Cupriavidus necator N-1: one gene and its partner. The protein of the gene in region 1 interacts with the protein of each later gene in a pairwise test. Links are inferred from orthologs where the notes say so. Each region holds a gene or a part of one and is shown in the gene's direction. Other genes may lie near its edges.

The links. Proteins that work in one complex are often made in the same cells at the same time.
Region 2: the proteins of CNE_RS12895 (region 1) and clpB interact in binary tests that used the Escherichia coli proteins (3 or more experiments, as listed by UniProt). The link is inferred for Cupriavidus necator N-1 from one-to-one orthologs.

What each region holds. Positions count from the first base shown.
Region 1 is NC_015726.1:2,740,746-2,746,028, reverse strand. The notes cover bases 1,234-4,008. They hold CNE_RS12895 (sulfurtransferase TusA family protein), read left to right. Parts: upstream 1,234-2,394; coding sequence 2,395-2,622; downstream 2,623-4,008. Other genes in these bases: CNE_RS12885 (valine--tRNA ligase), read right to left, coding at 3,731-4,008; galU (UTP--glucose-1-phosphate uridylyltransferase GalU), read right to left, coding at 2,711-3,601; CNE_RS12900 (NUDIX domain-containing protein), read left to right, coding at 1,760-2,344; CNE_RS12905 (threonine aldolase family protein), read left to right, coding at 1,234-1,712. Also shown: CNE_RS12915 (class II aldolase/adducin family protein), read left to right, coding at 1-411; CNE_RS12910 (4-oxalocrotonate tautomerase), read left to right, coding at 464-652; more of CNE_RS12905, read left to right, coding at 681-1,233; more of CNE_RS12885, read right to left, coding at 4,009-5,283. UniProt on the Escherichia coli protein: Involved in thiosulfate metabolism.
Region 2 is NC_015726.1:2,224,409-2,229,227, reverse strand. The notes cover bases 111-3,258. They hold clpB (ATP-dependent chaperone ClpB), read left to right. Parts: upstream 111-464; coding sequence 465-3,053; downstream 3,054-3,258. Other genes in these bases: CNE_RS10490 (MaoC/PaaZ C-terminal domain-containing protein), read left to right, coding at 111-241. Outside these bases: more of CNE_RS10490, read left to right, coding at 1-110; CNE_RS10480 (ferritin-like domain-containing protein), read left to right, coding at 3,334-3,876; CNE_RS10475 (sulfate ABC transporter substrate-binding protein), read left to right, coding at 4,276-4,819. UniProt on the Escherichia coli protein: Part of a stress-induced multi-chaperone system, it is involved in the recovery of the cell from heat-induced damage, in cooperation with DnaK, DnaJ and GrpE. Acts before DnaK, in the processing of protein aggregates.

The sequences.
Region 1 (5,283 bases):
GGCATTGCCGTATCGGCACAGGCCGCCGGGCTGTTGCCGCTGTCGCAACATGCGATGCGCTTCCACGGCCGCATGGCCTATCACGACTACGAGGGCCTGGCCTTCACCCCGGCCGAAGGCGCGCGGCTGACCGCATCGCTGGGTGCGCATCCGGCCATGCTGTTGCGCAACCACGGCACGCTGACGGTGGGCCGCACCGTGGCCGAGGCCTATGTGCTGATGGCGACGCTGATCAAGGCCTGCGAGGTCCAGATTGCCGCGCAGGCGGGCGGTGCGCTGGTGCAGCCCGGCGCGGCTGTGGCGGACAAGACCTCTGAGCAGCTCTACGACAACGGCGCCGTCGAAGGCGTGATGGAGTGGCCCGCGCTGCTGCGCAAACTGGATAGAATCGATCCTTCATACCGGGACTGAGCGGGACTGGTTTCCCGCCGCGACTCAACCACATTCATCAAAGGAGCATTGCATGCCGACTTTCCACGTCGAAATGTTTGAGGGCCGTACCATCGAGCAGAAGCGCAAATTTGTCGAGGAAGTGACCCGCGTCAGCTGCGAAACCCTGGGCTGCTCGGCCTCGGCCGTCGACATCATCATCACCGACATCAAGCGCGAGAACTGGGCCACCGGCGGCGAGCTTTGGGCCGACAAGAAGTAAGGTTCCACGCAGCCCCACACTGAACACCATGCAGCACTTCGCCTCTGACAACTACGCCGGCTTCTGCCCCGAATCGCTTAAGTATTTCCTGGAAGCCAACGCGAGCGGCCACGAACAGGCCTATGGCGACGATACCTGGACGCAGAAGGTCTGCGACCGTATCCGCGAGCTGTTCCAGACCGATTGCGAAGTATTCTTCGTGTTCAACGGCACGGCGGCCAACTCGCTGGCGCTGTCGGCGCTGTGCCAGTCGTACCACTCGGTGATCTGCCACGAGCTGGCGCATATCGAGACCGATGAATGCGGCGGCCCGGAGTTCTTCTCCAACGGCTCCAAGCTGCTGACCGCGCCCGGCGCCGACGGGAAGCTCACGCCGGACGCGGTCGAGGCGCTGGTCACGCGCCGCTCCGATATCCATTACCCCAAGCCCAAGGTGGTGTCGCTGACGCAGTCGACTGAAGTCGGCACCGTCTACAGCGTGGAAGAGGTGCGCGCGATCGCCGCCATCGCCAAGCGCCGCCAGCTGCGCGTGCATATGGATGGCGCGCGCTTTGCCAATGCGGTGGCGTCGCTGGGCGTGCATCCGTCCGAGATCACCTGGCGCGCCGGCGTCGACGTGCTGTGCTTCGGCGGCACCAAGAACGGCCTGCCGGTGGGTGAGGCGGTGGTGTTCTTCGACCGCCGCCTGGCCGAGGACTTTGCCTACCGCGTCAAGCAGGCCGGGCAGCTGGCGTCGAAGATGCGCTTTATCTCCGCGCCGTGGCTGGGTTTGCTCGAGAACGACGTATGGCTCGCCAACGCGCGCCATGCCAATGCGATGGCGCAGTTGCTGCAGCAGCGCATCAGCGATATTCCGGGCGTTCGCATCATGTTCCCGACGCAGTCCAACGCCGTTTTCGCCGAGCTGCCGCTGCCCGCGATCGAGGCGCTGCGCGCCAGGGGCTGGCGCTTCTATACCTTTATCGGCGCTGGCGGCTGCCGTTTCATGTGTTCATGGGACCTGCAGCCGCAGACGGTTGAGGCGCTGGCCACCGATATGCGCACGGCGTGCGGCGCCTGACCGGCATCCCATACCTATAACGACGAGACCCCTTCAGGAGCCCCCAAATGCAATACCGATTCTGCCCGCAGTGCGGCGCGCCGCTGGAGGTGCTGCCGCTGTCCGGGCGCGAACGCCACGCCTGCGTGCAGCAGGACTGTGGCTTTGTGCACTGGAACAACCCGCTGCCGGTGCTGGCGGCGGTGGTGGAGTATCAGGACAAGCTGCTGCTGGCGCGCAATGCCGCCTGGCCGGAGACCATGTTCGCGCTGGTGACGGGCTTCCTGGAGCGCGACGAGCCGCCCGAGCTGGGCGTGGCGCGCGAACTGAAGGAAGAGACCAACCTCGATACCGAGTCGGTGTCGCTGATCGGCGTCTACGAGTTCATGCGCAAGAACGAGCTGATCATCGCCTACCACGTCAAGGCGACCGGCACCGTGGCGCTGTCCGAGGAACTGGCCGACTACAAGCTGGTGGCGCCGGAGGATGTGCGCGTCTGGTCGGCCGGCACCGGCTTCGCGGTGGCCGACTGGCTGGCCGCGCGCGGCTATCCGGTGCGCTTCTTCGACCGCCAGACCGGCGCCGACATTCCCGACCCGCGCCGCCCGCACGACTTCAGCCTGGTCGGGGGTTCGCTACAATACCGGTGGTGAGGCTGGCCTCCGGCCAGCCGCCCAGCCCCCAGAATCGAAGGAAGAGACGAATGGAGTTCCAGAAAGAAGTGGATGCGCGCGGCCTGAACTGCCCGCTGCCGATCCTGCGCACCAAGAAGGCCCTGGCCGACATGGCCAGCGGCGACGTGCTCAAGGTGCTGGCCACCGATCCCGGCGCCACGCGCGATTTCCAGGCCTTTGCCAAGCAGACCGGCAATGAGCTGCTGTCGCACTCGGAAGTGGACAAGGTGTTTGTGTTCTACATGCGCCGCCGCTGACCGGCATACGGCTCCCGCACCTGGCGGGACTGCACAAGGAAAAAGCCGCTCGAAAGCGGCTTTTTCCTTGTTTGCAGGGCCAGCGCGATCAGCTGCCGATGCCGGTCAGGTGCTCGCGCGATTCCAGGTAGGCGCTGAAGTCAGCCCCGACTTCCGGGTGCTTCAAGGCAAATTCAACGGTCGCCTTCAAGTAGCCCAGCTTGCTGCCGCAGTCATAGCGGCGGCCCTGGTAGCGGTAGGCCAGCACCTGCTCCTGACCCAGCAGCGACTGGATCGCGTCGGTCAGCTGCAGCTCGCCGCCGGCGCCCGGCTTCAGGTCACGCAGGTGTTCGAAGATGCGCGGGGTCAGGATGTAGCGGCCAACCACGCCCAGGTTGGACGGGGCATCTTCCGGTGCCGGCTTCTCGATGATGCCCGAGACCTTGATCACGTCCGCATCCCACTCGCGGCCGTCGATCACGCCGTAGGAGCGGCTTTGCTCCGGCGTGATCTCCTCGACGCCCAGCACCGAGCAGTTGTAGTGGTTGAAGGTATCCACCATCTGCTTCATCACCGGCGGGTTGCCGTCGATCAGGTCATCGGCCAGCATCACCGCGAACGGGGTGTCGCCGACCAGCTTGGCCGCGCACAGCACCGCATGGCCCAGGCCCAGCGCTTCGGGCTGGCGCACGTAGAAGCACTCCACGTTGGCGGGCTTGATCGAGCGCACCACGTCCAGCAGCGCCTGCTTGTTCTTGGCCTCAAGCTCCACTTCCAGCTCGTAGGCCTTGTCGAAATGGTCCTCGATGGCGCGCTTGGAGCGGCCGGTGACAAAGATCATCTCGGTAATGCCGGCGGCCATGGCTTCTTCCACGGCGTACTGGATCAGCGGCTTGTCCACCACCGGAAGCATTTCCTTGGGGCTGGCCTTGGTGGCCGGCAGGAAGCGAGTGCCCAGGCCCGCAACCGGGAACACAGCCTTGGTGACGCGATTTTCCATATCAGGTGTACCTCTCAGATTCCAGTCCATAACCCTGCCAGCCATTGCGGGCGCCGTCTGTCCGGTTCTGTCTGACGAAGCCGGACAGAACCCCCGGCAGGCAGGGGCGTGAATGCGGCCGCCGTGCCGTCAGGCCGGCAGCCGCTGCAGCTGGCCCTGCAGCTTGGCCAGCGTCTGCTCGAAATCAGCCAGGCGCTGCGTCTCTTGCGCCACCACGGCAGGCGGTGCCTTGGCGACAAAGCTCTCGTTGGACAGCTTGGCGCGGCACTTGCCGATTTCGCCACCGATTCGCTCGACTTCCTTCGACAGGCGCACGCGCTCGGCGGCGGCATCGATCTCGATCTTCAGCAGCAGGTGGTTGCCCCCGGCAATGGCGACCGGCGCGCCGGCGCCTTCAGCCTGCAGGGCAGCTTCATCTTCGAAGACGCGCACCTCGGAAAGTTTCGCCAGTGCCTGGATATGTGCGCTAGCCGCCTTCAGGAAGGCGCTGTCGCCCTCGGCGTAGAGCGGGATGCGCTGGGCCGGCGAGATGTTCATCTCGCCGCGCAGGTTGCGGCAGGCATCGATCACTTCCTTCAGGCGCGCAACCCATTGCTCGGCTTGCTCGTCGATCTTGGCGACCGCCGGCAGCGGGTAGGGCTGCAGCGCAATGGTTTCGGAGCCATCACCCTTGGCGCGGCCGGCCAGCGGGGCCACCTTCTGCCACAGCTCTTCGGTGATGAACGGGATGATCGGATGCGCCAGGCGCAGCACGGTCTCGAGCACGCGCAGCAGCGTGCGCCGCGTGGCGCGCTGCTGGGCCTCGGTGCCGTTCTGGATCTGCACCTTGGCCAGCTCCAGGTACCAGTCGCAGTATTCGTCCCAGACGAACTTGTAGATCGCGTTGGCGATATTGTCGAAGCGGTATTCGGCAAAGCCCTTCTCGACCTCGGCTTCCACGCGCTGCAGCAGCGACACGATCCAGCGGTCGGCCTGCGAGAAATCCAGATAGCCGTCCGGGCCGCAGTCGTGGTTGCACGGGCCCATGCCGCAGTCATGGCCCTCGGTGTTCATCAGCACGAAGCGGGTCGCGTTCCACAGCTTGTTGCAGAAGTTGCGGTAGCCCTCGCAGCGGCCGGTATCGAAGTTGACGTTGCGGCCCAGCGTGGCCAGCGACGCGAAGGTGAAGCGCAGCGCGTCGGCGCCGAAGGCGGGAATGCCCTCGGGGAATTCCTTTTTCGTCTTCTTCTCGATCTTGGGCGCGTCCTTGGGGCGGCGCAGGCCGGTGGTGCGCTTCTGCAGCAGCGTGTCGAGGTCGATGCCGTCGATCAGGTCCACCGGGTCCAGCGTGTTGCCCTCGGACTTGCTCATCTTCTTGCCTTCCGAATCGCGCACCAGGCCGTGCACGTAGACGGTATGGAAGGGCACCTTGCCGATGAAGTGCTTGGTCATCATGACCATGCGCGCCACCCAGAAGAAGATGATGTCGTAGCCGGTCACCAGCACCGACGACGGCAGGAAGTGATGCATCTCGGGCGTTTCTCCCGGCCAGCCCAGCGAGGAGAACGGCACCAGCGCCGACGAGAACCAGGTGTCGAGCACGTCTTCCTCGCGGCGCAGGCTGCCGGTGCTGCCGGCGGCCCTTGCCTTGGCCAGCGCTTCGTCTTCGGTGCGGCCGACAAAGCAGTTGCCGGCATCGTCGT
Region 2 (4,819 bases), 520 kb from region 1 along the record:
CGGCACGCAACTGCCCGGACGGGGCACGGGGTGGATGAAGCAGTCGCTGCGCCTCGCTTCAGCCGCGCGGCTGGATGAGCCGCTGACGGCATGCGTGCGCATCGTGCGGCTGCGCGCCGGCAAGGACTTGGTCAACCTGGCCAGCGTGGTCACGGGCGCGGACGGGCGCGTGGTGGTGCAGGGCGAATCACTCGTGCTGGTGCGCAACCTGGCGGACAAGGGCGCCTGCCGCGCCGCCTAGCCGCATGTCGCTTGCGGCACTTGCGAGCGTGGGAGCCGGGGTTGCCGACATAGCGGCGGATCGGGGTCATTGCGTACCGGCGCGGCCTTGAAATGTCGCGACAAAGCCTTATCTTTCGGAAAGACATCCAGTGTCCGGCAGGGCATACGGGCGCTCCGGCAACGAAGACCGGCGCCGAGGCCCCCGCATCAGGACACGACCTTATCCGAGAGAGGGAATCCTTATGCGTCTTGACAAGCTGACCACCCGGTTCCAGGAAGCGCTGGCTGATGCGCAAAGCCTGGCACTGGGCAACGACAACCAATACATCGAACCGCAGCACCTGCTGCGCGCGCTGCTGGCGCAGGACGACGGCGCCGCCAAGGCGCTGCTGGCGCGCGCCGGCGTCAACGTGCAGGGCCTGCAGAGCGCGCTGGACGCCGCCATCAAGCGCCTGCCGCAAGTGCAGGGCACCAGCGAGGTCCAGATCGGCCGCGACCTGGTGAACCTGCTCAACGCCGCTGAGAAGGAAGCCATCAAGCGCGGCGACCAGTTCATCGCCAGCGAGCTGTTCCTGCTGGCCGTCGCCGACGACAAGGGCGACGCCGGCCGCATCGCGCGTGAAAACGGCCTGAACCGCAAGTCGCTCGAGTCGGCCATCCAGGCCGTGCGCGGCGGCGATTCGGTCAACAGCGCAGAGGCCGAGGGCCAGCGCGAGGCACTGAAGAAGTACACCATCGACCTGACCGAGCGCGCCCGCATCGGCAAGCTCGACCCCGTGATCGGCCGTGACGACGAGATCCGCCGCGCGATCCAGATCCTGCAGCGCCGCACCAAGAACAACCCGGTGCTGATCGGCGAGCCGGGCGTGGGCAAGACCGCGATCGTCGAAGGCCTGGCGCAGCGTATCGTCAACGGCGAAGTGCCCGAGAGCCTGAAGAACAAGCGCGTGCTGGTGCTGGACATGGCCGGCCTGCTGGCCGGCGCCAAGTACCGCGGTGAGTTCGAGGAACGTCTGAAGGCGGTGCTGAACGACGTCGCCAAGGACGAGGGCCAGACCATCGTCTTCATCGACGAGATCCACACCATGGTCGGCGCCGGCAAGGCCGAGGGCGCGATCGACGCGGGCAACATGCTCAAGCCCGCGCTCGCGCGCGGCGAGCTGCATTGCATCGGCGCCACCACGCTGGACGAGTACCGCAAGTACATCGAGAAGGACGCCGCGCTGGAGCGCCGCTTCCAGAAGGTGCTAGTGGATGAGCCGAGCGTTGAGGCCACCATTGCCATCCTGCGCGGGCTGCAGGAAAAGTATGAGCTGCACCACGGCGTGGAGATCACCGACCCGGCCATCGTCGCCGCGGCGGAGCTGTCGCATCGCTATATCACTGACCGCTTCCTGCCCGACAAGGCGATCGACCTGATCGACGAGGCGGCCGCGCGCATCAAGATGGAAATCGATTCCAAGCCGGAGTCGATGGACAAGCTCGAGCGCCGCACCATCCAGCTGAAGATCGAGCGCGAGGCGGTCAAGAAAGAGACCGATGAGGCGTCGATGAAGCGCCTGGAGCTGATCGAGCAGGAAATCGCGCGCCTGGAGAAGGAGTACGCCGACCTGGACGAGATCTGGAAGGCCGAGAAGGGCGCCGCGCAGGGCACGGCCGCGCTCAAGGAAGAGATCGAGAAGGTCAAGCTGGAGATCGCCAAGCTGCAGCGCGAAGGCAAGCTGGACAAGGTGGCCGAGCTGCAATACGGCAAGCTGCCGGGCCTGGAAGGCAAGCTCAAGGCCGCGACCGACGCCGAGGCCAGCGAGCAGAAGCAGCCCAACAAGCTGCTGCGCACCCAGGTGGGCGCCGAGGAAATCGCCGAAGTGGTGAGCCGCGCCACCGGCATCCCGGTATCGAAGATGATGCAGGGCGAGCGCGAGAAGCTGCTGAAGATGGAAGACCGCCTGCATGCGCGCGTGGTGGGCCAGGACGAAGCCGTGCGGCTGGTGTCCGACGCCATCCGCCGTTCGCGTGCCGGCCTGGCGGACGAGAACCGGCCCTATGGCTCGTTCCTGTTCCTGGGCCCGACCGGTGTCGGCAAGACCGAGTTGTGCAAGGCCCTGGCCGAGTTCATGTTCGATTCGGAAGAGCACCTGATCCGCATCGACATGAGCGAGTTCATGGAGAAGCACAGCGTCAGCCGCCTGATCGGCGCGCCGCCGGGATACGTGGGCTACGAGGAAGGCGGCTACCTGACCGAGGCCGTGCGCCGCAAGCCGTACAGCGTGGTGCTGCTCGATGAAGTCGAAAAGGCCCACCCGGACGTCTTCAACGTGCTGCTGCAGGTGCTGGACGACGGCCGCCTGACCGATGGCCAGGGCCGCACGGTGGACTTCAAGAACACGGTGATCGTGATGACGTCCAACCTCGGGTCGCAGATCATCCAGTCGATGACCGGCGAGCCGCAGGAAGCGATCAAGGGCGCGGTCTGGCAGGAAGTGCGCACGCATTTCCGGCCGGAGTTCCTGAACCGGATCGATGAAGTCGTGGTGTTCCACGCGCTGGACCAGAAGCATATCGAGTCGATCGCACGCATCCAGCTGCATCGCCTGCAGGCCCGCCTGGCCCGCATGGATATGACGCTGGAGGTGAGCGAGACGGCGCTGGAGAAGATCGCCAGCGCGGGCTACGACCCGGTGTTTGGCGCGCGCCCGCTCAAGCGTGCGATCCAGCAGCAGATCGAGAACCCGGTGGCACGGGCCATCCTGGAGGGAAAGTTCGCCGCCAAGGATGTGGTGCCGGTGGATTATGTCGATGGCGAGTTCACGTTCGGGCGGAAGCTGGACTAAGGCTACCCATGGCTCGATAGACTGCCGGAGCACACAAGCAGTCGATCATAGTCAGGCCCCTGCGATACCACGCAGGGGTTTTTTTTGTCTTGCCATCACGCATTGCGTGTAAGGCGGTCCCGCCCCGTGCAATTTTTTCACGCCACGATGCCACGGGTCGTCGCCAGACGCGCCGTTCCGCGCGCTATCCGCCGAGTGGCACACTTCTCGCGTTGCACAAGGGTTGAGTTTCCCTACAAGGCGCTGCGCTGACGCAGCCGCATCCCCAAGGAGCCCTTCAATGACCGACAAGCCTTTCCTCTCAGACGTCAAGACATTGCGCGAGCGCGCCCGCAAGCACATCGATGATGGCGCCGTGACCGCGGGCTATGCCGCGGATCGCGATACCGTGCTGAAGCTGCTCAACGCTGCGCTGGCCACCGAAATCGTCTGCGTGCTGCGCTATCGCCGACACTACTACATGGCCAAGGGTCCGAACTCGAAAAGCGTGGCGGATGAATTCCTGGCCCATTCCAACGAGGAACAAGGTCATGCTGACCAGATTGCCGAGCGCATCGTCCAGCTGGGCGGCGAGCCCGACTTTGCCCCGGACGGCCTCACCAGCCGATCGCACGCGGAATATGTGGCGGGCACCTCGCTGACCGAAATGATCAAGGAAGACCTGGTTGCCGAGCGTATCGCCATTGACAGCTACCGGGAAATCATCCGGTTCCTGGGCGAGCGCGACCCGACCTCGCGCCGGATGATGGAGGGCATCCTCGCCGTCGAAGAGGAGCATGCCGACGAGATGGCCGACCTGCTGAGCCGGCAGTCCGGCGGCTGACCGGATCGCCACGCACTTGATATTGGTCAAGCCGCGCCAGCGGCCTGCCCGATAAGATTCGTCCTGTCATGGAGATGCGGGGGCGCTCTTCATGACTTGTCTACCCGTTTCCAGAATGGAAACTTCGCCCGCACCGGCTTGCCGGTGCGGGCGTTTTCTTTTGTGCGTGCCGATTGCGCCACCTGCGTGCGCCACCTGCGCCCGCCGCGCCTGCGCCCGCAGGCATGCCCATATTTCCGTCCGATCTTATGCAAAAAACAGCGAAGGATCGGCGAAACCATTCGTTCCGTTCAGATAGGCCCCTCGGTAGTCTTGCTCCTGACACAAGTCCGCCACCCAAGGCGGACAAGGCAAGAGGCGCCTCGCGCCCATTCACGACACTGACGGGAGCAATACAAGATGATCCGCAAACTGGCCATCAGCCTGGCCGTACTTGGCGCCCTGAGCGCGGCGCAGACCGCAGCGGCCGCCAACCTGCTGAACGTTTCCTACGATCCGACGCGCGAGCTGTATGTCGACGTCAATGCCGCCTTTGCCAAGGCCTGGAAGGCGCAAGGCGGCGACGCCGTGACCGTGCGCCAGTCGCACGGCGGCTCGGGCAAGCAGGCGCGCTCGGTGATCGACGGGCTGGACGCCGACGTGGTCACGCTGGCGCTGGGCTATGACATCGACGCCATCGCGGACAAGGGCCTGATCAAGCCGGACTGGCAGAAGCGCCTGCCGCACAACGCCTCGCCGTACACCTCGACCATCGTGTTCCTGGTGCGCAAGGGCAACCCCAAGGGCATCAAGGACTGGGGCGACCTGGTCAAGCCGGGCGTGCAGGTGATCACGCCCAACCCCAAGACCAGCGGCGGCGCGCGTTGGAACTACCTGGCGGCGTGGGGCTATGCGCAGCGCCAGCCGGGCGGCAATGACGTCAAGGCGCGCGAGTTTGTCGGCG